Regions from separate parts of the Halomonas sp. M1 genome, predicted to be linked through region 1. Evidence: predicted binding sites of a transcription regulator. Region 1 holds the regulator's gene; each other region holds the start of a gene.
What was found. The regulator sigma-54, encoded in region 1, starts transcription at its own class of promoters, with help from an activator protein. The targets are predictions, from matches to a motif close to TGGCACNNNNNTTGCTNT.
Positions count from the first base shown of each region.

Region 2: urtA (urea ABC transporter substrate-binding protein) is a predicted target of sigma-54. The motif match lies at 2,820-2,837, and genes of this name have one in related genera.
Region 3: P8S54_RS10475 (P-II family nitrogen regulator) is a predicted target of sigma-54. The motif match lies at 3,642-3,659, and genes of this name have one in related genera.
Region 4: speB (agmatinase) is a predicted target of sigma-54. The motif match lies at 1,417-1,434, and genes of this name have one in related genera.

Region 1 covers NZ_CP121119.1:911,470-919,371, forward strand. Annotated here, with positions in the region: gene lptA (lipopolysaccharide transport periplasmic protein LptA) at 1-103, shown strand, start outside; gene lptB (LPS export ABC transporter ATP-binding protein) at 115-882, shown strand; gene P8S54_RS04160 (RNA polymerase factor sigma-54) at 988-2,403, shown strand; gene raiA (ribosome-associated translation inhibitor RaiA) at 2,491-2,799, shown strand; gene ptsN (PTS IIA-like nitrogen regulatory protein PtsN) at 2,804-3,274, shown strand; gene rapZ (RNase adapter RapZ) at 3,352-4,269, shown strand; gene P8S54_RS04180 (HPr family phosphocarrier protein) at 4,331-4,600, shown strand; gene pmbA (metalloprotease PmbA) at 4,641-5,981, opposite strand; gene yjgA (ribosome biogenesis factor YjgA) at 6,079-6,600, shown strand; gene tldD (metalloprotease TldD) at 6,608-7,902, opposite strand, start outside.
Region 2 covers NZ_CP121119.1:2,234,303-2,242,204, forward strand. Annotated here, with positions in the region: gene urtB (urea ABC transporter permease subunit UrtB) at 1-1,207, opposite strand, end outside; gene urtA (urea ABC transporter substrate-binding protein) at 1,343-2,695, opposite strand; gene P8S54_RS10235 (tripartite tricarboxylate transporter permease) at 3,074-4,564, opposite strand; gene P8S54_RS10240 (tripartite tricarboxylate transporter TctB family protein) at 4,613-5,095, opposite strand; gene P8S54_RS10245 (tripartite tricarboxylate transporter substrate binding protein) at 5,203-6,198, opposite strand; gene P8S54_RS10250 (response regulator) at 6,395-7,126, opposite strand; gene P8S54_RS10255 (sensor histidine kinase) at 7,155-7,902, opposite strand, start outside.
Region 3 covers NZ_CP121119.1:2,286,702-2,294,603, forward strand. Annotated here, with positions in the region: gene P8S54_RS10455 (LysR family transcriptional regulator) at 1-180, opposite strand, end outside; gene P8S54_RS10460 (ferredoxin--NADP reductase) at 363-1,139, shown strand; gene glnK (P-II family nitrogen regulator) at 1,393-1,731, opposite strand; gene P8S54_RS10470 (ammonium transporter) at 1,933-3,180, opposite strand; gene P8S54_RS10475 (P-II family nitrogen regulator) at 3,227-3,565, opposite strand; gene P8S54_RS10480 (accessory factor UbiK family protein) at 3,915-4,277, shown strand; gene P8S54_RS10485 (YifB family Mg chelatase-like AAA ATPase) at 4,493-6,001, shown strand; gene P8S54_RS10490 (alpha/beta hydrolase) at 5,998-6,966, opposite strand; gene P8S54_RS10495 (malate synthase G) at 7,175-7,902, shown strand, end outside.
Region 4 covers NZ_CP121119.1:2,036,816-2,044,717, forward strand. Annotated here, with positions in the region: gene P8S54_RS09270 (PilC/PilY family type IV pilus protein) at 1-479, shown strand, start outside; gene P8S54_RS09275 (LysR family transcriptional regulator) at 491-1,414, opposite strand; gene speB (agmatinase) at 1,598-2,509, shown strand; gene P8S54_RS09285 (aminotransferase class I/II-fold pyridoxal phosphate-dependent enzyme) at 2,581-3,855, opposite strand; gene P8S54_RS09290 (sodium:solute symporter family protein) at 4,694-6,343, shown strand; gene P8S54_RS09295 (putative transporter small subunit) at 6,416-6,544, shown strand; gene P8S54_RS09300 (alpha/beta hydrolase) at 6,578-7,366, opposite strand; gene P8S54_RS09305 (GGDEF and EAL domain-containing protein) at 7,408-7,902, opposite strand, start outside.

The DNA.
Region 1 (7,902 bases):
GCGCTTGGAATACTTCATTGACCGAGAGGTCGTGCAGGCCCGCTCAGAAGTCGACGGAAGCGAATCACAGCGTATTCGCATGACCCTACAGCCCGCGCAATAGGGAGTTCATTTGTGACAACCCCCAGCACCACAGCAACTAACGAAACTGCTCCGGTAAAAACGCTCTATGCTCATCACCTGGCTAAAAGCTATAAGCGTCGCCGGGTGGTGAAAGATATTAACCTAGAGATTACCCAAGGCAGCGTTGTGGGGCTACTCGGCCCGAACGGAGCGGGTAAAACCACCTCGTTTTATATGATCGTTGGGTTGGTTAAGTCTGACGCAGGCAGCGTCGGTATTGATGATCTAGACCTCACCCGCGCACCCATGCATGAACGGGCTATTGCAGGCATTGGCTACCTGCCCCAGGAAGCCTCTATTTTTCGTAAGCTTTCGGTCGCCGACAACATCATGGCAATACTTGAAACTCGAAAGGAGCTTGACCGTAGCGCCCGTGAACAGCGTCTAGAGTCGCTACTTGAAGACTTCCACATTACCCATATCCGCGACAACCTGGGCATGAGCCTATCCGGTGGCGAGCGTCGGCGCGTTGAAATTGCCCGCTCACTGGCAACCGAGCCTGTGTTTATTCTGCTAGATGAACCGTTCGCAGGCGTAGACCCTATTTCAGTGGGTGATATCAAAACGATTATACGCGCGCTCAAACAGCGACATATCGGTGTCCTCATCACCGACCATAACGTACGAGACACGCTCGATATCTGCGATATCGCCTATATCGTTGGCGATGGCCAAATCATTGCTAGCGGCGACCCACAGTCTATCCTCGATAACCAGAAGGTGCGCGACGTCTATCTCGGGGCTGATTTCCGCCTATAAACAGGCGCCTACCGACTAATTACTTTTAATGGCATGCTTATTGCACTTGCACCTGAGGATAACTCGCACTAGGGTGGAGCTTTCTGATTAACGAGTGGTTCTCAGATGGTCATGAAAGCTTCTCTTCAACTGCGTATCGGCACACAGCTGACCATGACACCTCAGCTGCAGCAGGCAATTGCGCTGCTCCAGCTCTCAACACTCGACCTGCGGCAAGAAATTCAGCAAGCGCTCGACGCTAACCCAATGCTGGAACAAGAGGATGAATTTGGCGAGCAGGCGGTCACCGAGACGCCGGAAGCAGAATGGGCTGAAAGTATCCCTAGTGAGCTTTCTGTGGATAGTGACTGGTCCGACACCTACCAAGATATGGGCAGCACGGGCGGTAGCAGCGAAGGGCCTGATTTTGAGCGCCAGGCAGCAGGACAAAGCCTGCACGGTCACCTGCTTTGGCAACTTGCCATGACCGACTTCACGCTACGTGAGCACACTATTGCCGAAAGCTTGATCGATGCCCTCGATGCCAATGGCTACATCACTCAGCCGCTTAACGACATCCGCGAAGGCTTAAAAGCTCAGGGCCTGGACGGCCTAAGCCAGCGTGAAGTAGAGAACACCCTGTTGCGCTTGCAGCAGTTTGAGCCCACCGGGGTCTTCGCGCGGGACTTACGCGAGTGCCTAATGCTTCAGCTAGCCACGCTCCCCGAGGAGACGCCGCTTTTAGTACCTGCCAAACGGCTGGTGCGTCAATTTCTTGAGGCACTCGGCAAAGACGATATACGGCTGCTTAAACGACGCTTGAGCCTGGATGATGAACAACTCGATGATGTTATTCGCCTCATTCGCAGCCTTGACCCGCGCCCCGGCAGTGCCTACGGCGACAGCGATGATAGCTATATAACCCCAGATTTGGTCGTGCGGCACGATAATGAAGGCTGGCACCTGGAACTTAATCCAGAAGCGTTGCCCCGGCTACGCATTCAGCCTGACTACGCAAGCTTGATAAAGCGTGCTGATAAAAGCCAAGATAACCAGTTCCTTAAAGAGCACCTTCAAGAAGCCCGCTGGCTAATTAAAAGCCTTTCGAGCCGAAATGATACGCTGCTGCGAGTGGGTCGAGAAATTATCGCGCGCCAGATTGGCTTTTTAGAGCATGGTGAAGAGTCGATGAAACCGTTAATTTTAGCGGACATAGCCGAAGCCGTGGAGATGCATGAGTCCACCATCTCCCGGGTGACCACTCAAAAGTATATTCATACGCCCCGAGGAGTATTTGAACTCAAGTATTTCTTTTCCAGCCAGGTCAGCGGCCAAGATGGTGGCGACAGCCACTCCAGCACCGCTATCCGCGCGCGGATTAAGAAGTTGGTGCAAGATGAGCCACCGGGCAAGCCGCTTTCCGACAGCCGTTTGGTGACGCTCTTGGAAGCAGGCGGAATTAGTGTTGCAAGGCGCACAGTCGCCAAATATCGAGAGTCAATGGGCATTCCCTCTTCAAGTGAACGGCGCCGTTTACGTTAGCGAACAAGGAAACACCGCTATAGGGCTTTGCAACAGCGTAAAAAGGGTTACAATCGAAGTACAGTCCCATGGATAAGGAGCACGTCAATGCAAGTAAATATCACTGGTCATCATGTAGATCTGACTGACGCCTTGCGTGACTACGTAAATGAAAAACTAGCGCGCGTTGAGCGCCACTACGACAACATTACGACAGTACAAGTGACCTTATCTGTTGAGAAAGAGCGACAGCAAGCTGCCTGCACTCTGCACGCAGCCGGGGCTGATCTTCACGCCGAAGCATTAGATAATGACATGTACGCCGCTATTGATGCTTTAGCGGATAAGATCGATCGTCAACTCGTTAAACACAAGGAAAAAGCACAAGCTCGCGCCCAAGGCGCTGGTGTGCGTTAATTCAATGACGTTGGAAACCATACTCCCCCCGGAGCGCGTGCTATACGACGTGCCCGGGGGCAGCAAAAAAAGGGTGCTGGAGTTTTTCAGCACCTTTATTGCCCAAAACACCCCTAGCCTGGATAGCCAGGAAGTCTTTAGCCGTTTAATTGGTCGCGAACGCCTGGGAAGTACTGGTATAGGTAATGGCGTTGCCATTCCCCATGCTCGAAGCCCCCACTGCATCGCCCCTATTGCCGGCTTTTTAAAGCTTGCCGAGCCAGTCGATTTCGATGCCATTGATGGCGACCCTGTCGATCTGGTGTTTGTCTTGTTGGTGCCGGAAGAAGCTGACGACACGCACTTAGCATTACTTGGGCAAGTTGCCACCATCATGAACGAGGCTGATACGCGACAACAGCTTCGGAAAAGTACTAGCCAGCGTGAACTTCTTGAGCTTATCACCTCAAAAATCCGTGAAAAATCGGCGCACTAAGCGTCTACCTCGACGCTAGCCGCTACCTTTCTTCATTTTAAGCCTCATTAATTTTTTGGCAGCCCAAGAGAAACTCTATGCAATTGGTGATCATTAGCGGCCGTTCTGGGTCCGGTAAATCTATCGCCTTACAAGCGTTAGAAGATCTTGGCTACTACGCCATCGACAACTTACCCGCGATGCTGCTTGGCTCTTTAGTAGATGAGCTGCGTGTTCAGGGTGGGCGTACCCATTTAGCGGTAAGCATTGATGCCCGTAACCTGCCAGCAGCTCTTGAGCGCCTGCCAACGCTACTTGAAGAGCTCAATCAGCGGCAGATTCGTTTCCAGGTAATTTACCTGACCACCGATGCAAGAATTTTATTAGAGCGCTACTCCGCTACACGTCGTCGACATCCGCTAACTCGCGATAGCGACATGACGCTTGAGGAAGCCATTAACAAAGAAGAAGAAACGCTGCTTGAGATACGCGACCTTGCTGATCTCATGATCGACACTTCACGGCTTTCGGTGCACGACTTACGTCGCCGTATTACCGATCAAGTCGCCCATCAGCATAGCGACCAGCTAACCCTCACCTTTGAGTCATTTGGCTACAAGCGGGGCGTACCCCTAGATGCCGATATTGTGTTTGATGTGCGCTGCTTACCTAACCCCTACTGGGACCCAACGCTACGTCAGTACACTGGCAGAGACGCTAACATTGTGGCTTTTCTCAGCAGCTACCCCATTGTCGATGCGATGAGCAACGACATTTACAGCTGGTTAGAGAAGTGGCTGCCGGCTTACCAAAACAGCCAGAGAAGCTATATGACCATTGCAATCGGTTGTACCGGCGGCCAGCACCGCTCTGTTTACATGGTGGAGGAACTCGCGCAACGGCTCGTAAAACACATAGGGGAAGTACAGCTAAGGCATCGAGAACTGGGACTTCAGTACACTCTCAGTGAACAACCGGCGCAACCATCACCTTCAGAACCAGTCGAACCTGAGTAGCTTTAACACCTTAGATGCACGTATCCAACAAGACGACACCACTCGGCAAAAAGGAACCAGGGTGCCAGAACGAAATTTAACCCTTACCAATCAGCGCGGCTTACACGCGCGAGCGGCGACTAAACTGGTCAAATGCGGGCAACAGTTTTCAGCCAACATTTTCGTTTACAAGCAACAGCAAAAGGCCGACGCGGCTAATATTATGTCGCTACTGATGCTAGCAGCACCTTGTGGCACCGAGTTAAAGGTTATCGCAGAGGGCGATGACGCTGAACAGGCGCTGGAGGCCATCCAAAGCCTGTTCGACGCGAGATTTGATGAGGATCAATGATGGTACTAATCAGCTAACCGCTATCCCCAAACATGAGTTGCTAGCTGCCTGCGACCGTCATGGCATCAATTAACCAACTGCCGGTGTGAATACTGCCACGAGTGTCTATGTCATCAGCAACACCGACCAAGCCCGCAAACATGGTGTTGAGATTCCCAGCAATGGTGAACTCTTCTATAGGGTACTGCACTTTCCCATTTTCAACCCAAAAACCCGCGGCCCCTCTTGAATAGTCACCGGTAACGCCATTAACGCCCTGCCCCATTAGCTCGGTTACCCAAATCCCCCGACCCATCTCTTTCAGCAGCGCGTCCCGGCTCGTGGCAGGGTTTACCAATCGAATATTACGCGCACCGCCAGCATTAGCCGTGGTTTGCATCCCTAAACGGCGAGCGCTGTAGGATGAAAGCATATAGCTTGCGATATTTCCCTGGTCAATAAAGCGGTTATTGCGCGTTTGCACGCCTTCGCCATCGAAGGGAGAGCTTGCGGTTGCCCCCACTTCCATCGGTCGCTCTTCTAGGCTAAACCAGTTGGGAAAAAGTGGCGTTCCTAATCGGTCGCATAAAAAAGATGCCTGACGATAGAGCGCGCCGCCCGCTAACGCGCCCATCAGGTGGCCAATTAGCCCACTGGCAAGCGTAGGATCAAAAAGTACGGGGAAGGTGCCTGTCGGTGGGCGCTTCGCGCCTAAGCGCCTAAGTGTCCGAGCAGCCGCCTCTTGCCCCACGCTTTCAGGATCACGAAGCTCGCTCGGATTTCGCGCCGAGGTGTAGTCATAGTCCCGCTGCATGCCATTTTCATCCTGGGCGATTAACATGCAGGAAAGCGAGTGACTGCTACCCTTTTGCGTTCCCAAAAAACCGTGGCTATTGGCATAGACACGCACGCCTTCACCACTAGAGAGCGATGCCCCCTCCGACTGGTGAATCCCCGCCACGCTGCGGCCAGCCTGCTCGCAGGCCAAGGCTATCTCAATAGCCTCATCGGTGGTTAGCGGCCAAGGGTAATGCACTTTTAAATCGGGCAAATGCGATGCCATCAGGGCAGCATCAGCCAACCCTGCAGCGGGGTCTTCCCCTGTGTAGCGGGCAATCGCCAGGGCCTTTTCCACCGTCGCTTTAATAGAGGCACTGCTTGCATCGGACGACGACGCACTGCCTTTACGCTGCCCCACATACAGCGTCACGGCGATTCCTTGGTCGCGTGAAAGCTCTACCGTTTCCACCTCGCCCAAGCGCACGCTGATGCCCACGCCTTGGTCGACGCTTGCACCTACTTCAGCTGCATCTGCACCGAGCTGTTTTGCCAGCGCCAACGCCTCTTCTGCACGTGTAGTTAACAGCGCCTGCTGTGAGGTTGCGTCAAATGCCTGTGCCATGTTGTGGCCTCCTTTTCGCCAGAATCGCATTGGCGAATCAATGTTGTTGTCGCAGCTGATATAATGCTGCAAACGAATCTGATCAGTGAGTTCTAGTATGCCTAAGAAACGCCCCGAACCCTTCGATAGTGATGAACAGGAAGAACGCCCGAGCAAATCTCAGCTAAAACGAGAAATGCATGCGTTACAGGCACTTGGCGAAACACTTATTGCCATGAAGCCCGCAGAACTGGCGCGCTTTCCGCTCTCTGATGACATGCTGCGAGCCATTGAGGAAACCTCCCGCATCCGCTCCCATGAAGGGCGTCGACGCCACATGCAGTACGTGGGAAAACTTATTCGCAAAGAAGACCTCGTCGCTATTCAAGGGGTATTTGACGGCATTGAACAAGAGAAAGAGCAGCGTGACCATGCCTTTCATCGCCTTGAGAAATGGCGTGACCGTTTAATCGACGAAGGCGATGACGGTGTTGACTTATTTCTTGCCGAGTACCCTGACGGCGACCGCCAGACGCTGCGCCAGCTAGTGCGCAATGCACGAAAAGAGCGCGAACAAAGCAAGCCACCCACCAGCTCGCGTAAGCTTTTCAAGCACCTACGCGAGACGCTGGCCCTCTAAGTTTGGGTTAAGACGACTGGGTGCCACCAACGGTCAGCTCATCTAGCTTCAAGGTGGGCTGACCAACGCCGACCGGTACGCCTTGCCCCTCTTTGCCACACACCCCAATACCTGTGTCCATTTCCGCATCGTGGCCAATCATAGAGACTCTTCCCATGGCTTCTGGCCCATTACCGATAAGGGTAGCGCCTTTTACAGGCGCAGTAATTTTGCCATCTTCGATGAGATAGGCTTCGCTAGCCGAGAACACAAACTTGCCCGACGTAATATCCACCTGCCCGCCACCAAAACTCACCGCATAGATACCGCGCTTGACGCTCTTAATAATGTCGCTCGGCTCATCCTGGCCAGCTAACATGACGGTATTGGTCATCCGCGGCATCGGCAGGTGGGCGAATGACTCGCGCCGCGCATTGCCGGTCGGCGCCATGTTCATTAAACGGGCGTTAAGCTTGTCCTGCATATAACCCGTTAAAATACCGTTTTCGATGAGCGGCGTATTTTGTCCAGGCGTGCCTTCATCATCAACGCTGAGCGACCCACGCCCATCTGATAACGTAGCATCGTCGACAATAGTCACGCCTTTGGCAGCAACACGCTGACCCATTCGCCCAGCGAACGCCGAGCTACCTTTACGGTTAAAATCCCCCTCCAAACCATGGCCAACCGCTTCGTGTAGCAGGATGCCTGGCCACCCGGCGCCGAGCACTACTGGCATTTGCCCTGCAGGCGCGTCCACTGCATCTAAATTTACCAAGGCTTGGCGCACCGCCTCTTTGGCGTAACGCGCGGCAACGCCCTCATCTCGCAGCCTTGCCATGGAGTAACGCCCACCACCCCCTGCACTGCCGCGTTCGCGACGGCCATTTTTAAAGGCAATAACGCTGACATTAAAACGCACTAGCGGGCGGATATCTGCTGCTAAAGTGCCATCGCTGGCACGTACCAGCACTACTTCGTAGGTACCGGACAGTGAAGCGCTTACTTGACTGATACAAGGGTCAGCCGCACGCGCCACGCGGTCGGCCTCTTTCAGTAGCGCAACCTTATCTTCTGCTGTGAGGCCTGCCAGCGGGTCAATGCCTGCATAAAAGGGCGCTACAGAAACAGGCCTTACCGCCTGCCCAGAGAGCTGCTTGCCGCTACGTACAATCCCCGCTGCGGTGCGGCCAGTGTCCACCAGCGCATCGGCGGTAATCTGGTTTGAGTAGGCAAAGCCGGTTTTTTCGCCTGCTAGCGAACGTACACCCACCCCACCATCAATGTTGTAGCTGGCTTCTTTTACCTCGCCATCTTCCAACA
Region 2 (7,902 bases), 1.3 Mb from region 1:
TAATCAGCATCAGGCCTGCAAACACCACCAGTGCAAAACCCAGTACAAACATGCGGTTAAGCGTTAATGACAGGGCGTCGTTAATCACCAACGAACCGCTCATCCACTCGGGTGTAATCACGGTGCGGTTCAGCGGCGAGATCACCGTGCGCACCAGCTGCTGCAGAATCAGGCTAATACCGAAGGTGGCTAGCAGGGTTTCCAGCGGGCGGCCTTTGAGGAACTGGATCACGCCACGCTCAATGGCAATACCCGCAAGTGCCGCCACCATAAAGCCCGCAGGAATCGATAAGATTAACGCTAGCCCTGGCTGGCCGGGCAAGAGTTGCTGCATCATCCAGGTGGTATAAGCACCCAGCATGATCAGCTCGCCGTGGGCCATGTTAATCACACCCATGACACCAAAGGTAATTGCCAAACCAATCGCCGCCAGCACCAATACGGAGCCTAAACTTAAGCCGAAGTAGAGGGTTTCAATACCGCGGTTGATTTTCAGATTCTGCTCAATACTGGTCAGCGCTTCTCTTGCTGCATTGGCAATAATAGGATCTTCCCCGCTGGCCGCGCGGCTGAGCGCCACACGGGCACGGGGGTGAAGGCTACCGCGCAGTGCCTCAACGCCTTCAAGCTGGCCACTCTCTACTTGATAAATGGCAAGCGCCTGGGCAAGGCGACGCTGTACCTGGCGGTCCTCCTCCTCTGTGATCAGTTCACCGAGCGGCTCGGCTAGCTCTTCATCCACTTCACCCAATAACCGTTCTGCCGAAGAACGGCGACGCTCAACATCGGGTGAATAGAGGTCCACCACCGCAATGGCGCTGCGTAGCTGATTGCGCAGGGCGTTATTAATACCGATGCGATCCAGCTCGCGGCGCGACATATCGCCCAGAGGTTCATTGGTCAACGCATCCGCCACTGGCCAGTCACGACCACGGTTATCAAGCACCACCACAAAACGGCCGTCGTCAGTGCGTTGTAAGCGGCCATCCAGGAGTGCCTGTAGCCAGTCGCGGGCGCGCTCATCGTCGCTTTGCAATATGGCCGTAATCGCCTCTCCTTTGGCAGGATAAGAACGCACGTCCAACGCTTCGAGCAGTTCCAGCGCGGCTGAGTCATCAGGTGGGTTGGAGTCAGATTGTGCTTGTGCAGTGAACGAAATGCTCAGTAGCAGCGCGCACAAAAGCCCCAAGGAAAGGAAACGCCTCATAGGGGTTCTTCCTTTGGTTGTCTAACAAGGGTTGTCTAAAAAGGAGAGCTAGCGTGCTCCCTTGCCGCGTGTTGTTGCACTGCTTCGCTTGGCATCCGCGGGCCTAGCGAAGCAGTGCGGCAAGGGATAAGGGTGTTACTCAGCGAGGGCCGCTTCGGCTTCTTCTGCTGCGGTGCTACCACCACAGGAGCCGGTCGCAACGTTGAAATTGCCGCAGCGCATGGGCGCACGCCAGTCGGCGATCAAATCACGTGAACCCGGCAGATAGTCAGACCAGGCATCGCCCGCAACGGTTGACGGCGTTTGCCATACGATGTCGAACTGGCCGTTATCCTGCACCTCACCAATCAGCACTGGCTTGGTAATGTGGTGGTTAGGCATCATGGCCGCATAGCCGCCGGAGAGATTGGGAACCGTTACGCCAATAATGGCCTCTTTTACTGCATCAACGTCGGTAGTACCTGCTTTACGTACCGCTTCCGCCCACATGTTGAAGCCGATGTAGTGCGCTTCCATGGGGTCGTTAGTGACGGCTTCCTCATCGCCGGTCCAGTCAATCCAAGCATCGATAAAGTCATAGTTTTCGTCGGTATCAACGCTCATAAAGTAGTTCCACGCGGCCAAGTGGCCCACGAGCGGCCCGGTATCAATACCTGAAAGCTCCTGCTCACCTACCGAGAAAGCAATCACCGGGATATCCGCAGCGTCAATGCCCTGGTTAGCCAGTTCCCGGTAGAAGGGGACGTTGGCATCGCCATTAATCGTCGAAACCACGGCTGTAGGTTTGCCCTCTTCACCAAAGCGGCGAATTTCAGAGACAATATTCTGCCAGTCCGAATGGCCGAACGGCGTGTAGTTGATCAAGATGTCTTCGTCTGCCACACCATGCTCATCTTTTAAGAAGGCTTCCAGAATCCGGTTGGTGGTGCGCGGGTAGACGTAATCGGTGCCGACCAGTGCAAAACGCTCGATACCGACTTCATTAATCAGATACTCAACGGCAGGAATCGCCTGCTGGTTGGGGGCCGCGCCGGTATAGAAGACGTTTTCAGAAGACTCTTCCCCCTCGTACTGTACCGGGTAGAACAGCAGGCCGTTTAACTCTTCAAACACCGGTAGAACGGCTTTACGCGATACCGAGGTCCAGTTACCAAACACAACGTCTACTTCATGCTGAGCCAGCAGCTCACGGGCGCGCTCGGCAAACAGCGGCCAGTTAGAAGCCGGGTCGACCACTACGGCTTCAAGCTCGCGGCCCAGTAAACCACCGGCGTCATTCTGCTGCTCAATTAGCATTTCAACGGTGTCTTTTAGCGTTGACTCACTGATCGCCATGGTGCCTGAAAGCGAATGAAGAATACCGACTTTGATGGGGTCGTTATCTTGGGCAACCGCGTGGGCGCTGGCGCCCATTACCGCGGCGGCAATTAAGCCAGTGGTAAAACGGCCAAGGGTGCGAGGGTGTGTCTTGCGCTGCAGTGTGGTCACTTGAACCTCCTTGCGCCCCTTATGCTTGGGGCTCTGTATGTTGGCTGCGTGCTGAAACCTCTGCCTCTTGCTGCTACCGGCATTGGTGCGCTTCAGCACGTCCACTAGAGTGGTACCTATTACGCCTGCAAGGGGTGCGCCACATTGGAACAAATGAATTTAATAAATAATAAATCAAACACTTAGCCATTAACTAAGAAACACCTAAAAACGCTTTATGCACTAACGTAGCGCGCTAACACATCCTTAATGCACGGCTTGGATGCACCAGGAGAGCACCATGCACCAAGAAAGCATTCACAGCGATTTAGTGTAAAAAACTAAAAAAAACGCCCTAGCTAGGCTAGGGCGCTAAACGTTTTTTAAAAAGAGAGATGCTTAAGCCACGGGGCGCTTACGACGCTTCTTTAAGAGCGGTAAACCAAGCGACAGCAGCGCAATAAGCAGAAGGCTCAGTGAGATGGGTTTTTCAACAAAAATCATCCAGTCCCCGCCAGAAATCTGCAGCGCGCGGCGCATGGACTCTTCCATGATATTGCCTAGAATCAGCGCCAAAATCAGCGGTGCTGCGGGGAAGCCAAATAAGCGCATCCCCAGGCCAATCAACCCAAAACCAAGCAGCAGCAGTAGATCAAATACGCTGAAGCTCATGCCGTAAACGCCAATCATGCAGAAGATTAAAATCAGCGATAGCAGCAGTGGCCGCGGCAGATCAAGAATTTTGGCGATCAGCGGAATCAGCGGCAGGTTGAGTACCAGCAGGAAGATGTTGCCGATATACATACTCGCGATAACCCCCCAAAACACATCCGGGCGCTGCTCAAGCATCATTGGCCCAGGCGTTACCCCCATCACCAAAAGCGCACCCAGCAGCACCGCCGTCGTACCAGAGCCCGGCACACCCAGCGTTAGCAGCGGCACAAACGAACCGGTACAGGCAGCATTATTGGCCGCTTCCGGGGCAGCAACCCCCTTAATATTGCCTTTACCGAAGGTATCGCCATCTTTGGCAATACGTTTTTCCATGCTGTAGCCAAGAAAAGAGCCAATCGTGGCCCCTGCGCCAGGCAGCACCCCGGTAAAGAAACCAAGTACCGAGCTACGGCTGATAGGGCCTGCAATCTGCTTCATTTCACTGCCCGACAGTTTTAGCGAGCCAATCGCATTTCGCTTCGGCGCTTTACCGCCACCGCCCCGTAGCAGCATGTAAAAAACTTCTGCCAAGGCAAAAATACCCAGAGCCACTACCAGAAAATCGATACCGTCGAGCAAGTTAGTAGTGCCAAAGGTAAAGCGCTCGGTACCCGTTTGTAAGTCGATACCAACAATGGAGATCATCACGCCCACTACCGCCGCTATTAACCCTTTCACCAAGGACTTATCCGATAGTGAGACCACGGCGGTAAGGCCCAGAACCATCAACGCAAAATACTCCGGTGGGCCAAAACTCACCGCGACTTTGGAAAGTAGCGGTGCCACTAGCATCAAAAAGACAATCGAAATGGTGCCGCCAATGAAGGAGGCATAGGCAGCGATAGCCAGCGCTTTCCCGGCCATCCCCTGCTTAGCCAACGGATAGCCGTCAAAGGAGGTCGCCACCGTGCCTGCAACACCGGGGGCATTAAGCAGAATAGACGACGTTGAGCCGCCAAAAATCGCGCCGTAGTAAACCCCCGCCATCAAGATCAGCCCTGACGAAGGCTCCATGGCAAAGGTAATCGGAATCATCAGCGCCAGTGCACTAATCGGCCCTAGGCCCGGCAGCATGCCGATAATAGTGCCCGCAAATACACCAGCAAAGACATAAGCAATATTCATTGGCTCAAGCGCGATGCCAAAGCCATACATCAAATTGTTTAAGGCATCCATGGGAGACTCTCTCGCAAAACCCGCTACAAATTCAGCATCACGGTGTGATTAGAACGGCAGAACGCCGGTTGGAAGGTAAACATCCATGACCCGCGTCATCGTCAGATAAAGCACCAGCACCACACCCAAAGAGGTTGCTAGGTTGACCCCATGACGTTGGTAGCCGTAGTAAGCGGTCAAGCCAACGCACAGTAGCGTTGAGGCAAGCACAAAACCCAATGGCACCAGCAGCAGCGCGTAGGCAGCAATGGCCAGCGCGGTTATTACAACGCGTGCCCAGGGAGTAAGCAGCAGCGGCCCTTGGGTAGCGTCTTGGTCGATTTCATCGGCGCCTGCAATCGGGGTGGGTTTCTCAAAAAAGAGAAAAACCGATAGCAATAGCAAAGCCGCGCCCAGCACTTTAGGGAACAGGTCAGAGTCCACTGGACGTGGCAACGGGAAAACAGGTATCTGCCACGCCATCGCTAGATAGGCAGCCGCCAACAGCGCTAGCACAAGTGCCAGCCACTGGTTAGTGTTTAATCGAGTCATTGGAATCTCTCCGAAGGCGCCGTGGCATTTAAGCACTGCCTTGCGGTATCGGTCTCAGACGATGAATCCCGATGGCGAAACGCCACCGGGAGGACCCAGAGGAACGCTTACTGGCGCAGTAGGCCAAGCTCGCTCAGCACGTCGCTGAATAGCTCTTTCTGCTGATCCAAAAAGTCGCCAAATTCTTCGCTGCTTTGATAGGCATCAATCCAGCCCAGCTGATCACGGGCCTGCTGCCAACCGTCGGTCTCTAGCATTTCAGCGAAGAGATTTTCATAGTAGGTGACGGCTTCTTCAGGCATGTCGGGGGTACCCATCACGCCACGCCAGATATCGAACGTGTAATCAACACCCTGCTCTTGGTAGGTGGGTACATCCGCTAAGCTGCCCGTCAAACGCTCAGGTGCGGATACGCCCAGTGCACGTAATTGACTGCCTTCTCCCAACTGGCCAGCGGCTTCACCGGCGCCGGTAATAACCGCTTCTACATGCCCCCCCATCAGGTTGGTCATGGCGTCGCCACCGCCTGAGAACGGAATGTAGTTGACGCTAGAGGCATCTAACCCCGCCGCTGATGCCAAGCCCGCCACTGAGATGTGGTCCATAGAGCCAGGGGCACTGCCGCCACCAACGCTCAAACGAGGGTTCTCTTTTAACGCATCAAACAGGTCATTGATGGTTTCATACTCAGCGTTTGCAGAAACCAAAATGATGGAGTAATCGGTAATTAAGCGCGCGACCGGTGTGAAATCAGTGTGGTCGTAGCGGGAGGCACCGGCGAGCGGCACCAGAATCATCGGTGGGCTGGTCGCAAACAGCTTGTGTGGGTTACCGCTATCGCGGGCGATTTGCGCCCACGCGACCGCACCGCCGCCGCCAGGCACGTTAATCGCCGCAAAGTTACGCTCAGCAAGCTGCTCTTCTTGCAGCACACGGGAAACGGTACGTACCAGTGTGTCCCAGCCACCGCCTGGGTTAGCCGGCGCTACAAATTCAATTGAGCGGCTCGGCGTCCACTCTTCAGCGTGAACGTTGGTTGTTACGGCGAGGGCAGCCATCGGCAGGGCCAGCACGGCTAGGCGCTTTAGGGTAGGCGAGATCATTAGCGTTCTCCACGGTTCAGCTATTTTTTATAAGCGTATTGTTATAAACAACGTTATAAACGTGTGGTTATATGCGTGTTGTAGTGTGGTTACGCTGAGAACGTTAGAAGAAGTTAGGTTCAGGGGACAAGCTTATGGGCATAAAGGACAAACTGTTCTTTATGTGCGTTTTGTTCATTTTGTTCACGCGGATACATTACAGCGCCTCTAACCAGCCTTTCGCCGCGGCTAGTAGCCGGTAGCGCCGCTCAGGTCGACCAACATCGCCATATCCTAGCTCTGCGTTAACCGCCTGTTCAGCCACTAAAAACTCCAAGTAGCGCCGCGCCGTGGAGCGGCTTGCCCCCATGGTGCGCGCCACCTGCATAGCCGTAAGCGAGTCCTGTGCTGCTGCCAGCGCATCCACCACGCGGCGCAGCGTTAATCGGTCAACCCCTTTGGGTAGCGAGCGCGTCGCTGGCCGCGGTGGCTCGTTCGGCTGCAAGCGCGCTAGCACCTGATCTAGCTCGTCTTGATTCATTTCAACGCGATTGGCCAAGGCTTCTCGCTCTCGGCGAAAGCGGCTCAACATCTGGCTCATCCGCGAAACTTCAATGGGTTTAATCAGGTAATCGAAAACGCCGCCACGCAGCGCTTCGCTGATGGTTTCTACTTCCCGGGCGGCGGTCACCATCACAATATCCACATGCATATAGTCGCGCCGAATAGCCCATAGCAATTCTAGGCCTTCCACATCAGGCAAATACGCATCCAATAGAATCAGTTGAATAGTGTCAGCATGCTCGGCCATTAGCGCTTTTGCTTCGCTGCCGTTGCGTGCCATTCCCACCACATAAAAGCCGTCGCTTTGTTCGATAAACGCTTTATGGATATCAGCAATGCGAAAATCGTCTTCGACGACCAAAATACCGTACTGCGCCGTAGACATAGTCATCCCTCTTATACTGGCATCGTTATTATGAGTAGGACGTCGTGGCTGCTTGATCGCAAAGCGAGCGATCAAGCACAGCAATAAAGCACGCACCGCCTAATTCGCTCTCTTCTAGCGTCACCTCACCGCCGTGCTGGCGGCACAGCCGCGCGACCAAGGCTAAACCAATGCCACGATGCTTGCCGGTTTTAGTCGAAAACCCTTCTTGAAAGATCGACTGTGCATGCTCACCAGGGACGCCTGGGCCGTTATCTTCTACTTCAATCAACAGCTGCTCCCCCAGGTCGGTAAAGAACAAGCGGACTGTTGGGGTATCGCTGTTTGGGCCATTAAGCGCAGCATGGCAGGCATTATCCAATAAGTTGCCCACCACGCTCATCATGACCTCTTGTCCAGTGGGCGTTAAGGGGCTGGAGAGTGAGCTCTGCTCATCAATTTCCAACGCAACCCCAAGCTCTCGGGCACGGGTCAGCTTACCCAGCAGCGTTCCGCTTAATACCGCGTCGGTGACATGGCGCATCAAAAAGCTCATTTGCGCCTGAGCACGTTCAGTTTCGTGATGAATCAGCGCCAGCGCCTCGTCAATACGTTTTAGCTGGAGTAAGCCTGAAATGGTGTACAACTTGTTAGAAAACTCATGGGCTTGAGCACGCAGCATATCCACATCACGGCTTGCCTGGGTCAGCGCTTGGGAAAGATCAACAATCTCACGGCGGCTACGAAATGTGGCAACGGCGCCTTCGATCTCGCCTTCATGCACAATCGGCACGCGA
Region 3 (7,902 bases), 1.4 Mb from region 1:
ATTAAGCTTTAACCGCTTACCTATACGATCCAGCAGTTGGCAGTCGAATTGGCGCTCTAGCTCCGCCAACGCCGTACTGGTCGCGGACTGAGACATGGCAAGCGCACGCGCTGCATGGGAAACGCTTTCGTGCTGGGCAACCGCCACAAAGACCTCTAGCTGGCGCAGGGTGTAATGCATAGCAGTGACCTATCTATCCGGGGGCTCTATATCTATTTTTTAGATAAGTGTTATCAGTATAATTCACTTAACAGATATACCACCCGTTATTTAGAATTAGCAGCATCAAATACAGCTATTTTTTATTCTTTTTTAGAATATGGCGGCGAGGCGTAGCCCACTCTGCCCCTAGAGGAGTCAGCATGAGCAAGTTTGCCCTAGAAGAAGTCCTCAGCGTTCATCACTGGAACGACACCCTGTTTAGCTTCCGCACCACCCGCGAGCGCAGCCTGCGCTTCAAAAATGGTCAGTTTGTGATGATCGGCCTGGAAGTAAACGGCAAACCGCTGATGCGTGCCTACTCCATCGCCAGCCCTAACTACGAAGACCACCTGGAGTTTTTCAGTATTAAAGTGCCCGACGGCCCGCTCACCTCGCGCCTGCAGCACTTAAAAGTGGGCGATCAAATTATGGTCAGCCGCAAGCCCACCGGCACGCTGGTATGCGACGACCTGCTGCCGGGTCGCAACCTTTACATGCTCTCCACCGGCACCGGTCTTGCGCCCTTTATGAGCCTGATCCAAGACCCTGAGGTGTATGAGCGCTTTGAGAAAGTAGTGCTAATCCACGGCGTGCGAGAAGTCTCGGAGCTGGCTTACGCCGACTTCATCACCAAAGAGCTACCTGCGCACGAATATCTGGGCGAAGAAGTCGCCGAGAAGCTGGTGTACTACCCCACCGTCACCCGTGAAGAGTTCCACACCATGGGCCGCCTGACCGACCATATCCGCAGTGGAAAACTGTTTGAAGATACCGGCCTTCCGCCCATCGACCCGCGCCAAGACCGTGCAATGATCTGCGGCAGCCCCGCCATGCTCGACGACACCAGCGCACTCCTGGACGAGCTGGGCCTGAATATCTCCCCGCGTATGGGCGAGCCGGGCGACTACGTGATTGAACGTGCCTTTGTTGAGAAGTGAGTCGTGAGTCGTGAGTCGTGAGTCGTGAGTCGTGAGTCGTGAGTCGTGAGTCGTGAGTCGTGAGTCGTGAGTCGTGAGTCGTGAGTAGAAAAATTCTAGTCACTTTAATGACCACATCACTAATACAAAGCCCCTGCTGGAGTTGTTCCACAGGGGCTTTGTGCTGCTTACTATTTACAGTTCAAAAACTGATTACAGTGCAAAAACTGACTGCTTTTTACTTACCCTTCCCCACTCACTATTCACAGTTAACCTAAACCGCGTCTTTTCCGGTTTCACCGGTACGAATACGGATCACCTGTTCAAGCGGCATGACAAAGATTTTGCCGTCGCCAATCTTGCCTGTATTGGCGACCTGCGTAATGGCATCGATGACCTGCTCCGCCATATCGTCATCGACCGCCACCTCCAGCTTTACTTTGGGCAGAAAATCCACCACATACTCTGCACCACGGTATAGCTCTGTGTGGCCTTTTTGACGACCAAAGCCCTTCACTTCAGTGACTGTAATGCCCTGCACGCCGATATCAGAGAGTGATTCGCGTACGTCATCAAGCTTAAACGGCTTGATAATGGCTGAGATTAATTTCATTGCGACATCCTCTAGCTTGGTGGCCTATTGTCGAAGGTTGGCGGGCCACTGTGGTTAAAGCCCATCCCCCGTTACCGTTAAGCATACACCGCTACCGGCGGAGAATAAAAAATCAACGCAAATGTAGCCTAAGCGTATCCTAAAACAAAAAGGCCTCCCGGTTAGGGAGGCCACGCGCCGGCTCACTTCATTAGCGCACGTTTATTTCTTAACGCTAAACTCAGGGTAGGCTTCAAGTCCGCACTCAGCGATATCCACCCCTTCATACTCTTCTTCTTCGCTAACGCGGATACCCATGATGGCTTTCAGCACCAGCCATACCACCAGGCTCGCCAAGAAGACCCAGGCAAAGATGCCCAGCATACCGATGATCTGCGCCCCAAAGGTGGCATCAGCGTTAGACAGAGGCACTGCCAGACAGCCCCAGATGCCTACCACACCGTGCACCGAGATCGCACCGACCGGATCATCAAGCTTCAGCTTGTCGAGCATCACGATGGAAACCACAACGATCAGGCCACCCACCATACCGATCAGCATCGAGCCGAAGGCAGTGGGCGCCAAAGGTTCAGCCGTAATCGCCACCAAGCCCGCCAGTGCACCGTTAAGCGCCATCGTCAGGTCTGCCTTGCGGAACCATAGCTTCGCCAGGATAAGCGCAGCAATAACACCGCCCGCCGCTGCTGCATTGGTGTTTACCATGACTTGTGCAACATTATTAGCGGAGTCAACGTCTGATACCTTCAGCTCAGAGCCACCGTTAAAGCCGAACCAGCCCATCCACAGGATAAAGGTACCCAGCGTTGCCAACGGCAGGTTAGCCCCAGGAATAGCCCGGATAGTGCCGTCGTTACCGTATTTACCCTTACGTGGACCTAATACCAGCACACCGGCTAAGGCAGCTGCCGCACCAGCCATGTGAACAATGCCCGAACCTGCAAAGTCTGAGAAGCCGATCGCATCAATCCAGCCGCCGCCCCACGTCCAGTAGCCCGATACCGGATAAATCACACCCGTCATCACAACAGCAAAGGCTAAAAACGCCCACAGTTTCATGCGCTCGGCAACCGCACCCGACACAATCGACATCGCCGTGGCAACAAATACTACTTGGAAGAAGTAATCTGCACGCATGGAGTAGTAAGGCGCGTCATCACCGCCCGCGGTTACCGCATCGGCGCTGTTTTCACCGCCTAGCAAGAAACCAAGGTTAGGCAAGAAACCACCTTCCGCGCTGGAGTACATCAGGTAGTAACCCAGCAGGAGGTACATGGTGCAGGCAATTGCAAACAGCGCGATGTTTTTGGTGAGAATTTCGGCGGTATTTTTAGAGCGCACCAAACCGGCTTCCAGCATCGAGAAGCCAGCCGCCATCCACATGACCAACACGCCACACATTAAGAAGTAGAAGGTGTCGAGCGCGTAACTCAACTCTGCAAGCTCGTTCATTGTCAGTTCCCCATTAACCATAGAAAGATGTTATTAGCTGGCTGGATTACACGGCGTCAGCGCCGCGCTCACCGGTACGGATCCGAATCACGTCTTCAAGGGGTGTTACAAAGACCTTGCCGTCCCCGATTTTGCCGCTGTTCGCCGCGCTGCAAATAGCATCAAGAACGCTTTCCAGACGCGCATCATCAACAGCAACTTCAACTTTTACTTTGGGTAGAAAATCGACCACATACTCTGCGCCGCGATATAGCTCGGTATGCCCCTTTTGACGACCAAAGCCTTTGACCTCTGTAACCGTGATGCCCTGAACGCCGTTGTCGGCGAGCGCTTCACGAACGTCGTCAAGCTTGAATGGCTTGATGATAGCGGTGATGAGTTTCATCCCGGTTCTCCCCTGCTGGATTAGCCCTGCTGAATAGGAGGCGACATGGTCGCCCGAAATAAGTGCTTATCTCGTTAATGCGCATACCGTGCCACTCGATTTTTTTATTATTAAAGTCAGTAACTTGACAAAATATACGGAACCTTTAATACGCTTAGGACAAGAATTGAAATAGCGCGCAGCATGGCGCTGCACCATAAGTGATCATTCAAAAAAGCTGCGCGCCCCATTTCAATGCAACGACAATCTGAGCGCACAAATGCAAACGACACATGCGTATTAGCGAAGGGTTGCGTATCCTTACTATTAAGCAGTTCACATTTATGCGTGTTCGTTTAAGGAGAGAACTATGGCGCCCCAAGACCGCATCAGCCGTCTCGCTCAGCAGATTGGCGATCGTTTACAAAACGCATCCCACGCTCCCGAAGATATCCAGAAAGGCGTACAGCAAGTCGTGCGCGGCGCCTTTGACCGGCTGGAACTCGTGTCACGAGAAGACTTTGATATTCTGATGGATGTGCTACAGCGCACTCGCGCAAGGGTTGAAGCCCTGGAGCGTCAGGTGGCTAGCTTAGAAGCCACGGTAGAAGCCTCTGTGGCAAACAACACCACGCCGCTTGAAGCCGAGGTGCCCCCTACGCCTGATCACACCGACTCGACAAAGCCTATCCAGCCAGGGGCTGCTGCAAAGCCGAACGCCACCGACGAGTAAGCGTAAACGCGTCACCAAGACGGCAGTGCGTTGATACGCCTGCCGCCGCCCTCCTGCGCCAATGTGATGCATGATTATCCCGACTTCTCCCTACAGCACGCCATCGCCGCTGAAGGAACAGTGGTAGCTAATCCAGGGCGACTACTAGGTTTACTTGGTTAAAATAAAGTAAGATTTGGCTAAACCTGGATGATAACAAGTAGCGAGGGAGCGCGATGACATTAGCCATTGTTGCCACACGCGCAGGCGTTGGCTTAGAGGCACCGGCGGTACATGTAGAGGTTCATTTAGCCAATGGGTTGCCGGGACTTACGCTGGTGGGGCTGCCGGAAACCGCGGTGAAAGAGAGCCGCGAACGTGTGCGTAGCGCACTCATCAACGCAGGCTTTGACTTTCCCAACACCAAACGCATCACCCTGAATCTTGCCCCCGCCGACCTGCCCAAAGAGGGCGGCCGGTTTGATCTTCCCATTGCCCTGGGCATTCTTGCCGCCTCCGGGCAGATACCTGTAGAAGCATTGGAAGGCATGGAGTGCGCGGGCGAGCTAGCGCTAGATGGCAAGCTGCGCGCCGTGCCCGGCGTGCTGCCCTTTGCTTTGGCCACCCGGCGAGCGAACAAGGCGCTGATTATTCCTCGCGCCTGCGCCGATGAAGCGGCGCTGGCTGGCGATCTACCCGTTCTGCCCGCTGACTCGCTCTGGCAGGTAGTTGCTCACCTTTTGGGCCAGGAAAAAATCACACCCCATCAGCTCTCTGCGTCAGTTAAATCCACTGCCCCCATGGCAGATTTAGCCGACGTGCGCGGCCAGCATCAAGCGCGCCGAGCGCTAGAAGTCGCTGCTGCTGGCGGCCACAACCTGATACTGGCAGGGCCGCCAGGCACCGGCAAAACCATGCTGGCCAGCCGCTTGCCCGGCATTCTGCCGCCGCTTTCAGAAGAGGATGCGTTAGAAGTCGCCGCGGTGCGCTCCGTATGTGGGCTGCCGTTAGAAGCCGACTGGGGCCAGCGGCCGTTTCGCCAACCCCACCACAGCGCCAGCGCCGCCGCACTGGTAGGCGGAGGCTCTAAACCCAAACCAGGGGAAATCTCGCTGGCTCACCACGGCGTGCTGTTTTTAGACGAGCTGCCGGAGTTCTCCCGCAACGTCTTAGAAGTGCTGAGGCAACCCCTAGAAACAGGTACCATACATCTAGCCCGCGCCAGCCACGAGCGCCGCTACCCTGCTCAATTTCAGCTCGTAGCCGCCATGAACCCCTGCCCCTGCGGGCACTTAGGCGACCCACGCCAACGCTGCCAGTGCAGCGCCAGCCAAATTCAGCGCTATCAAGCACGGCTTTCAGGCCCGCTTCTTGACCGTATTGATCTACAGGTGGAAGTCCCCGCGCTGCCACCCGAGCAACTCACCGCCCAAACCCAGGGCGAGCCTTCAAGTGCCGTGCGGGAGCGCGTAATGGCCGCACGCGAACGGCAGATGGCCCGAGGCGCACTTAACAGCCAGCTGAGTGGCAAAGCATTAGAAGCCGCCTGCGCGCTTAACGACGAAGAGCGCGCCTGGCTGGCAAGCGTGCTGGAAAAGCTCAAGCTTTCCGCCCGCGCCTACCATCGCGTGCTTCGCGTTGCGCTCACCCTGGCGGATCTACAGGGCGAGCCTAAACCCTCACAGCCTCACTTTATCGAAGCCATCGGCTACCGGCAGTTAGATCGAATGTTGAAAGGGGCTTAACGCACACTCTCGACAAAATGATCCAGCGCTTCAAATAGCACATCGCGGATAGGTTCCGCTTCGTTGACGAGATGGTGGCGGGCATCTGGGTGGCGGTGCACCTCAGCATTAGGGAATTTCTCCGCTAACACATCTAAGTTCCACTCCCAGTCGACGGTTAAATCCTGCTCACCTTGCAGAATCAAGGTAGGCAAGGGGTTGGGCTGCAGCGCCAGCAACCGCGGCATCCAGCGGCGCATGGCAGTAATCCAGACAACGCTTAAACGCTCGGGCTGGAGCGGGTCGTGGTCGCGGAGAAACTCAGTAAACTGCTCATCGGTGGAGTTGGGCCGATAATTACGCGGCAGCTCCTTCACAAACGGGCTGGCTATCAGATGCAACCAGCTGGCTTGGCTCCAGCGCCAGGGGCGCACTAGCGGCGCCAGCAGCACAATGCCCGACCAGCCGGATGCTTCCCGTCGGGTAAGGGCATCGGTTGCCAGTATCGCCGCACCGGTACTTTGCCCTACGCCCAGCCACGGCTTAGGAGCCATACCCTGAACTTGCAGGGCAGTCTGCAAATGCATTAAGCAGTGCTGATAATCGTCAAAGTCTTCGATCTCTGCCCGGGGGCCGCTGGAAAGCCCATGACCGGGCAAGTCCCAAAGCACCACCCGCCACCCCTGCGCCAGCAGGCAGCCAAGCAAGTGCCGGTAAAGCCCTAAATGGTCAAAGTAACCGTGAATGACAAATGCGGTTCCAGTGGGCCTAGGAGGGCTCCACACCTGGCACCACAGGGCAAAACGGCCCGTATCAATGAATCCGGCATGCACCTCGCTGGTGTCATTGAGCAGTGCTTCTAAACCGTAATGGCAAAAATAGTCATTTACGGCGTCTGTTAGCGCGTCACCCAGCCGTAAGCATGAGAGCGATGACTTACCTGCCGCTTGCCGAAACAAGCCTTCCAAGTGTTGGAAATTATGCATCAACGTCGCTCCATAAATGCCACCTTCCATTGGCCAAGAGTCAGGCAATAGGGGCTACCTTTCTCATCATTTGGTCGAGCATTTTGCCGCTTTAAAGAGTAGGCTGTTTACATGTACGTTCAGATATGGAAGTATTTTCCATAAATATACCTTTACCCTGACCGTGGACCTTTCCTTAACCCACGGGCACCTTCACAGGAGAGACCCCATGAGTGAGCGTATCACGCGTCACCGTTTACAGGTGGCAGCCGACCTAGACCGCTTCATCAACGAGCAAGCTCTGCCGGGTACCGGCGTCGACGAAAGCGCTTTTTGGGCCGGTGTCGATGCCTTGTTTCATGATTTGACCCCAAAAAACCGCCAACTACTCGAAAAGCGCGATGTGCTGCAAGAGAAGCTCGATACCTGGCACCGTGAAAACCCCGGTCCAGTTAGCGACATGCCTGCTTACCGCCGCTTTTTGAAAGAAGTCGGTTACCTCGTCGATGCACCGAACAGCGTAAAAGCCACCACTGCCAATGTTGACCGTGAAGTCGCTGTTCAAGCAGGCCCACAGTTGGTAGTGCCGGTGAGCAACGCCCGTTATGCGCTAAATGCGGCTAACGCGCGCTGGGGCAGCCTTTACGATGCGCTGTACGGCACCGATGCAATTTCAGAAGAGAATGGCGCTGAGAAAGGCTCCAGCTTTAACCCCAAGCGCGGCGAAAAGGTGATTGCCTACGCCCGTGGCGTGCTGGACCGCGCAGCGCCGCTGGCCACTGGCTCGCACCGGGATGCGATTAAATACGTTATTCGCGACGAACACTTGGTGGTCACGCTGGAAGGCGGTCGCGAAACCGGTTTGAAAGATTCCGGCAAGCTGATCGGCTTTAACGGCGAAGCATCTGCCCCAGAAGCAATCCTGCTGGCCAACAACGGCCTGCACCTGGAAATCCA
Region 4 (7,902 bases), 1.1 Mb from region 1:
GAGCGAGCACCAATCTTGCGCCTTCCAGCAACCAGCGCGGGTGGCGCATAGAGCTGCCCCCGGGCGAACGCGTGATTGCCGCGCCATCGATATCCAGCAGCCTGCCACGCCGTGTCCGCTTCTCTACACTACTCCCCGATGAGTCCGACCCCTGTGGCGGCGGGCGTAGCGGTTTCTTCATGTCGCTATTAGCCGATACCGGCGGCAGTGGCGGCTCCACTACCTTTGATCTCAGTGGCGACGGAAAGCCGGACAGCGATGCCACTATCGACGGCGATGCCATCACGGGTCTTCAAGCTGGCACAGGTGAGCGCTTAGTGGGCGTTAACGATGGGCAGGTAGAGCGCTTGTTTATCGGCAACCCCGATGACCTCAACGCTTCGCCTAATGGGGATGGGTCAATAGCTATTGGCTTTAGCGATGGCCACTTAGGCCGCCGCTCATGGCGTCAGCTGTTTGAAGAAGAGGCCGATATATAATTGCTCACACCTTATCGGCCAAAGCGCTTAGCAAACGCGGTAAGCTCATTAGCTAGCCAAGCTATCGCAGGATCATTGGCATACAGCCCGTGCTGGATCAGCGTCATGTTAAGTGCAGGGAGCTCTTGGGGTGGCACAACGATGCGCACTGGCAGCATCGTGATGAACCGCTCAGCCATTTGCCTCGGCAGGGTCATAATGGCATCGGTTAATGACACAACTCTAGCCGCCGCGATGTAATTTAGATTTTTAGAAATAACGCGGCGGCTTAGCTGATGCTGCGCTAAGCAGTTTTCGATACTACTGGGCAATAAACCACTGATATCGGCCAACTCAACATGGGGCTGACGGGCAAACTGCTCGATGGTCAGCGCCTCTCCCACGCCGTCATTATCCGCTGCAGCTAAGCAGACCAACGCTTCATCCATCCACGGTGTTTGGATGACACCTGTGGGCAATGCGCTCTGGCTATCTAACCCCACCACCATATCTACCTGGCGCTGCTCTAACGCATCGCTAAGCACGTCAGGCGTAATTAGCTCTATCGAAAAGCTGATCTCCGGCGCGTAAGTCAGCAATTGACTAAGAAAAGCCGGATACATCACCTCTTCAAAGTAATCGGTAGTGGCCAGGGTAAAGCGACGCGTGCTGGTCGCCGGGGTGAACGATTCTGGCGGGGCCAAGCCTGCTTGCAGCAGTGCCAATGCTTGCTGCACCACCGGCAGCAGCGCCAGCGCCCTTGGGGTTGGCTGCAAGCCATTGCCCGTTCGCACTAACAGCGGGTCGTCTAGCGCTTCCCGCAGCCGCTTTAAGGCGTGACTAAGCGCTGGCTGACTTAGATGCAGCTTTTCTGCCGCCCGCGTCACATGGCGCTCGCGCATCAACGCCTCAAATACCAAGAGTAAATTTAAATCAAAGTGGCGAAGCGAACGCATGGTGACTCACTATTTGCAGTACGAATGGTTTCATTCTAAACATTCATTTCATTCATTACCAAAAACGCCTTATCGTCACGCTTCTTTCGCCTCTTCCACCTCTATAGGCGATGTCACCTCCTTTTTAAGTACGTCAGGAGACGCCCTGCAGTGACCCTTTCGCACACTCTCTCTGCACCCACCATGCCCAGCTTATATGGCGATGTAATCTCAACCTTTATGGGCGTACCCAAAGCTATTGATCCCAAAGCGACCGATGCTGAGGTAGTGGTAAGCGGTGTACCCTTTGACTTGGCGTGTTCTGGCCGGTCAGGCACCCGCATGGGGCCCAACGCCATTCGTCAAAGTACCGCCAATTTAATTTGGGAAGGCAAACGCTGGCCTTGGGATTTTGCCCTGGAAGAGCGTCTGCGGGTGTGCGATGCGGGCAATCTGGACTATGCCTACGGCGAGCCGGAAAGCTTGGTAGATAACCTTGAAACCCATGCGATGCGTTGGCTAAAAGCGGATAAAAAAATGCTCACCCTGGGCGGCGACCACTACATCAGCCTCCCGCTGCTGCGTGCCCATGCTCGGGAACATGGCCCGCTGGCACTGATCCATTTTGATGCCCATACCGACACCTATGAGCAAGGCACACGCTTTGACCACGGCACCATTTTCCACCACGCCTTAAAAGAGGGGCTGGTAGTGCCTGAACACTCACTACAAATTGGTATTCGCACCAGCTACGACCGTCACAATCACCCTTACGAAGTGCTGGATGCCGACTGGGTGAACGACCACGGCGCCGCTGCGGTGTTGGAGCGCATCCGAGCCCGCGTGGGTCATCATCCGGCCTATGTGAGCTTGGACATCGACGGCTTAGACCCCGCCTATGCCCCCGGCACTGGCACACCCGTCTGCGGTGGTATGACCACTGATTTAATGCTGAAAGTGATACGCGGCATGGTAGGGATGGACTTGGTAGGAATGGACGTAGTGGAAGTAAACCCTGCTTACGACCACGGTGACATCACATCGCTTGCCGCGGCCACACTGGGGCTTGAGTTTTTATACACGCTGGCCGCGTCGAAAAGCGCTTATAGCCGTTAGCTTTCCCCTCGGCCACCGCGTATTGGCTGACCGAGCCAATACGCGGTGGCCCCTCAACGGCTTAGGCCTCTCTAGCCTTGGGAGGCGGCTAGTGCTTGGTCGATATCTGTCAATAGGTCATCAATATGCTCAATGCCAATCGACAGCCGCACCATATCCGGTGTAACACCAGCGGCCTTTAACTCCTGCTCGTTTAACTGGCGGTGCGTGGTGGATGCGGGAATAGAAGAGCAGCTCTTGGCATCGCCGATATTAACCAATCGCAAAATCAGTGATAGCGCATCGTAGAAGCGCTCACCCGCCGCTTGGCCGCCCGCAATGCCAAAGCTTAAGATGCCTGATGCCTGGCCCTGCATATAGTGCTGGGCCAGTGCGTGATCGGGATGGCTTTCAAGCCCTGCATAGTGCACCCACTCTACCTGCGGGTGATTCTCCAAATGCTTGGCGACCGCTAAGGCGTTGGCACAAATGCGTTCGATGCGCAGCGACAGTGTTTCTAACCCCTGCAACAGATTCCAGGCGGCTTGGGCAGAGAGCGCTGCCCCCATGTTGCGCAGTGGCACCACGCGGGCACGGGCAATAAAGGCCGCCTCCCCCACATCGCGGGTATAGCTAACACCGTGATAGGAGATATCTGGCTCGTTGAGTAGCGGGAAACGGCTAGCGTTTTCCGCCCAGGGGAATTTTCCTGAATCAACGATTACACCGCCCACCGTAGTGCCGTGGCCACCGATATATTTAGTCGCCGAATGGACGACGATATCCGCCCCGTGTTCAATGGGTCGAAACAAAAACGGCGTTGCGGTGGTGTTATCAACAATGACCGGCACCCCATGGCGATGGGCTGCGTCAGCAAGCTTTTTAAGATCCACCACCCCACCGGATGGGTTACCAATACTCTCGCAGAACACCGCTTTGGTGCGCTCATCAATCAGGGCTTCAATGCCATCAATATCATCTTTATCGGCAAAGCGTACTTGGATACCTTGGCGCGGGAGCGTGTGGGCGAACAGGTTATAAGTGCCGCCATACAGCTCGCTGATTGAGACGATATTATCGCCCGCCTCGGCAATGGTTTGAATGGCATAGGTAATAGCCGCCATGCCAGAGGCCACCGCTAGGCCCGCGATGCCGCCTTCCAACGCGGCTACCCGCTGCTCCAGCACAGCGCAGGTTGGGTTCATAATACGCGAGTAAATATTTCCTTCTACTTTCAAATCAAACAGATCCGCTGCGTGCTGCGCATTATCAAAAGAGAAAGAGGTGGTCTGATGAATCGGTACAGCAACGGCGTTTTGTGAATCAGGCGCATAGCCATGATGGAGGGCAATGGTTTCAGGCTTCATAAGATAGGCTCGCTGGTTGATGAGAAGTCATTATTGATCTTAAACAAGCGTCACCCATAAGCCAATTAATGCCACAAAATAGACGAAACACTTGTGAGCATGACACCCCCAACATATAGCCGTGCCATATGAAAAACTTATTTTTTATCTTTAACGAATTAAAAAATAATTATTACTTATAAAAAAATCTAGCAAGTAAAAGCAAGAATAATAACAACACAACCATTCATTAAATTATTTTTCAACCAGCAATCAAGACTAAAAAACCATTGCTTTATAATAAATAACACAACCAATAAAACTGCTTAAAAAAGCCACCAAACAACACATAGCCAATATTTACAACACTTGTCTTAACACTTTTAAAATTAGACAAAGTAGACATTTTTTGCCTTGCAGCTTAAGGTAGGTGCCCCTTAGGTTTGGAATTATCAGCTAGTGAACCTACTGTAACGCCCAAAATGGGGCGTACCATTTTGCCTTATTACACGCTGGATCATTGGTATTTTCGACTCCCTGCCCGGTGCAGATGCCATCGATATAAGAGGGAATCCATGTCAAGCCTCTACTCAGGCCACTACTCAGATGAGGGCCGCTGCATGCCGCGACGCCCGCCCCCCCTACTAGCCTGCTTTGGGGTAATGCCGCTCTAAGGCACCTTATTGCCGTCATTCGCCCACCGCGATAGCCCATGGGGTATCGCACGGTGTGCTTGCTGCTTTTTCTAAACGCACGGCTTTAGTGTTCGCGCACGCCCCCTTTTTAAAAAAGGCGCCGGGTACGTTGCTCTGTTTAACGTGCCGTCGACGTGTTCATTTCACTAACCAAGAGACTAGCCTTGAATAGCGTATCGTTATATCAATTCTCGACCCTCACCGTTATTTTATTAATGCTTGCCTTCTACGGCGGCACCTATCTGATAACCCAAGGCATCCGCAAAAAAAACGAAGATGCTGATGCGTTTATGGTCTCCAATCACCGCGTTGGGTTTGGTATGGGGGCCGCCAGCATGACCGCCACCTGGATATGGGCGGCCTCCTTCTACGCCGCCGCCACTTCTGGCTATATCTATGGTGTTTCAGGGCCCATCCATTATGGATTGTGGGGCGCGCTGATGATTCTGTTTATCTACCCCTTTGGGCGCCGCTTTCGAAAACTGGCGCCCAACGCCCATACCCTAGGGGAGCTGATCCACGCGCGCCACGGCGCCTCTAGCCAGCTAATTTTGGCACTCTCGAACGTGCTAGGCAGCGTGATTAGCCTGATGGTGAATTTCACCGCAGCGGGGGCACTGGTATCCGTGCTTTCCCCGCTTTCCTTCCAGGCAGGCGTGATAATCGCCGGCATTGGCGTACTGCTTTACACGCTGCAATCGGGTTTCCGTGCTTCAGTACTCACTGACTTTGCGCAACTGGTAGCCCTCATGGTGATCGCCATTGTGATCATACCGGCCGTGTTCTTCGCTATGGGCGGCCCTTCTGAGCTGGTTGCCGGTTTGGAGAACCTAACGCCTCAACAAAATAACTTCTTCTCTACGGACGCCATTCTCAATCAGGGGGCGCCCTTCTTCGTCGCCGTACTGGCCTACGCGATTGGTAATCAGACGATTTCTCAGCGCTTATTCGCGGTCAACGAGAAGCACATCAAGTCCACCTTCCTGACGGCCACCGTGGGTTACGGCGCTATCGTTATCGGCCTGGGCATGATCGGCTTAATGGCCCTAACGCTTGGCCTCCAGCCACTTGATGGGGATATGAACAACCTGATTCCCCAGATGGTTTCTGAGTATTTGCCGCCGCTGTTTATTGCCTTGTTTTTCATTCTCGTCATCGGGTCGCTGTCGTCGACGGCGGACTCAGACCTTTCGGCGTTATCGGCGATTATGATGGCGGATGTGTATGGCAAAAACATTGCTAAGGGCAAGGCAAACCCCAAGCGCATGTTACTGATAGGAAGGCTCACTATGATTACCGCCACGGTGGTTGGCATTGTGTTTGCCAGTTTCTCACTGGATATTTTGGTGATGTTAGTGTTCGTCGGTGCGCTGTGGGGAGCGATTGTTTTCCCCGTCATCGCCAGCTGCTTTTGGGATCGAGTGACCAATGCCGCCTTCACTACCTCGGTATTAACTGCCATGGTGCTGTTCTGCATCGCGCGGTTTGAATTAGTGCCATTAGGAGGCTTTGGCGGCCTGTTCTTCGAACTGCTTGCCAGTATTGGTGGTGGGGTGATTATCGGCCTTATGGTGTTTGGTTTTCTTGGTCGCACCGCAGGCTTCATCGCGGCGGTCCTGGCAATGCTCGCCATGCTGATCTTCGCTACCGGCTTCCTACGTGACTACACCGTGCTCCTAGCCTCACTTACCGCCTACGGCACCAGCACCTTGGTGTGTGTGGTCATGAGTCTGACCAGCCGTCAAAAGCGCTTTAACTTCAAGCTTATCAACGAGCGTGTCGGTAACTACGAGCCAGCGGCAGAGCCACGTTAATACCGTCTCTCCCTCAAATACGCTGCGGCACCACCCAATGGCGCCGCACTCGCCACTAAGGAATTTACCGCTATGACAACTGCCTTTGCGTTTTATGTGCTCATTTGGCCAGCGTTAACACTGGGAGTTTTGTTCGTTATCTGCCGGGCCGTACTTCAAGACCGCCGCCAAGCACGTAAGGAAAAGCGCGAGCTTGTTTAAAAGCAGCCCATTGTGCCTGCAAAATGACAGCGATTAGTCATCGAGCCAGGCCTGAATTTCTCGCAAAACAAGCGCTGGGTGTGTCATGTGGATACAGTGCCCTTCGCTTTCCATTATGCGCAGCGTGCTCTGAGGCATCTGCGCATGGATGTAACGACCGACTTCCGGGTTGGCAAGCGCATCATCTTGGCTTTGAAGCACAAGCGCAGCGTGCTGTGCTTGTGGCAGTAAATGGCGATAGTCTGAAAAGAACGTAGCCTTCGCGAATGTCTTCGCCAACACCGGATCGGTAGAACAAAAACTGCTTGAAAGCTCATCAATAAATACCGGTGCGTTTTCACCTCCCACTACAAGGGGTGCTAGGTAATTAGCCCACCCCATATAATTGCGCCCCATAAGATCAATCAGCTCTTCAAGGTCGTGTTTTTCAAAACCACCGTAATAGCCCGGCGGCATATTTAAAAAACAGGGCGATGGGCAAATCATGACGTGACTGGCGAAACGCTCTGGGCTAGCAATAGCGGCAAGCAAGCCAATACTGGAACTAACCGAGTGTCCTACGAAATGCACGTCGTTAAGGTCTAGCGCTTCACATATCTCGTTTACATCGAGGGCATAGCCTTCCAGCGTACTATAGCGTGATTCACTAAAAGCGGATGCTTGCGAGTGACCTGACCCTACATAGTCAAATAACACTAGCGTGTAGCGCTCTTTTAAATGGGGTGCAATATATTGCCACATACTTTGATCACAGCCAAAACCGTGGGCTAGCATTAGCATTTTCTCGCCAGACCCCATAACCGTTACATTATTGCGCAGCATCACCTGCTCTTTCGATAGCACGCTAAAACCACTCCCTTACGTCAAATAACATTACGGTTAAACTTCTTTTTAAATCCTTGCTGATGCCACTCATCCATCCAGTCTGGGAAGTCTTGAGCAGGCATAGGATGAGCAATAAAATACCCCTGCCCACACTCACAACCAAACTCAATAAGCTGTTGGCTATGCGCTAGCGCCTCAACACCTTCAGCAACTACATCACACTCGAATGCTCGCGCAAAACCAATCACCCCTTTTAGGATGGCTCGGTCACCGGTACTGGTCAGCATGTTCTGCACAAAGCTACGGTCAATTTTGAGCGTATCGACCGAGAGATCTCTGAGATGGCTTAAAGAAGAATAGCCTGTGCCAAAATCATCTAGCGAGATTCGGATTCCCATCACTCTGCAAGCATTCAGCACGGAGTAGACATGCCCCACATCTTCGATAGTGCTTGTTTCAAGCACTTCAAGCTCAAGCCGCTGCTTAGGTAAGCTTGGAAAGTCCGCAAGTATGTTGCTTAAATCATGAAGAAA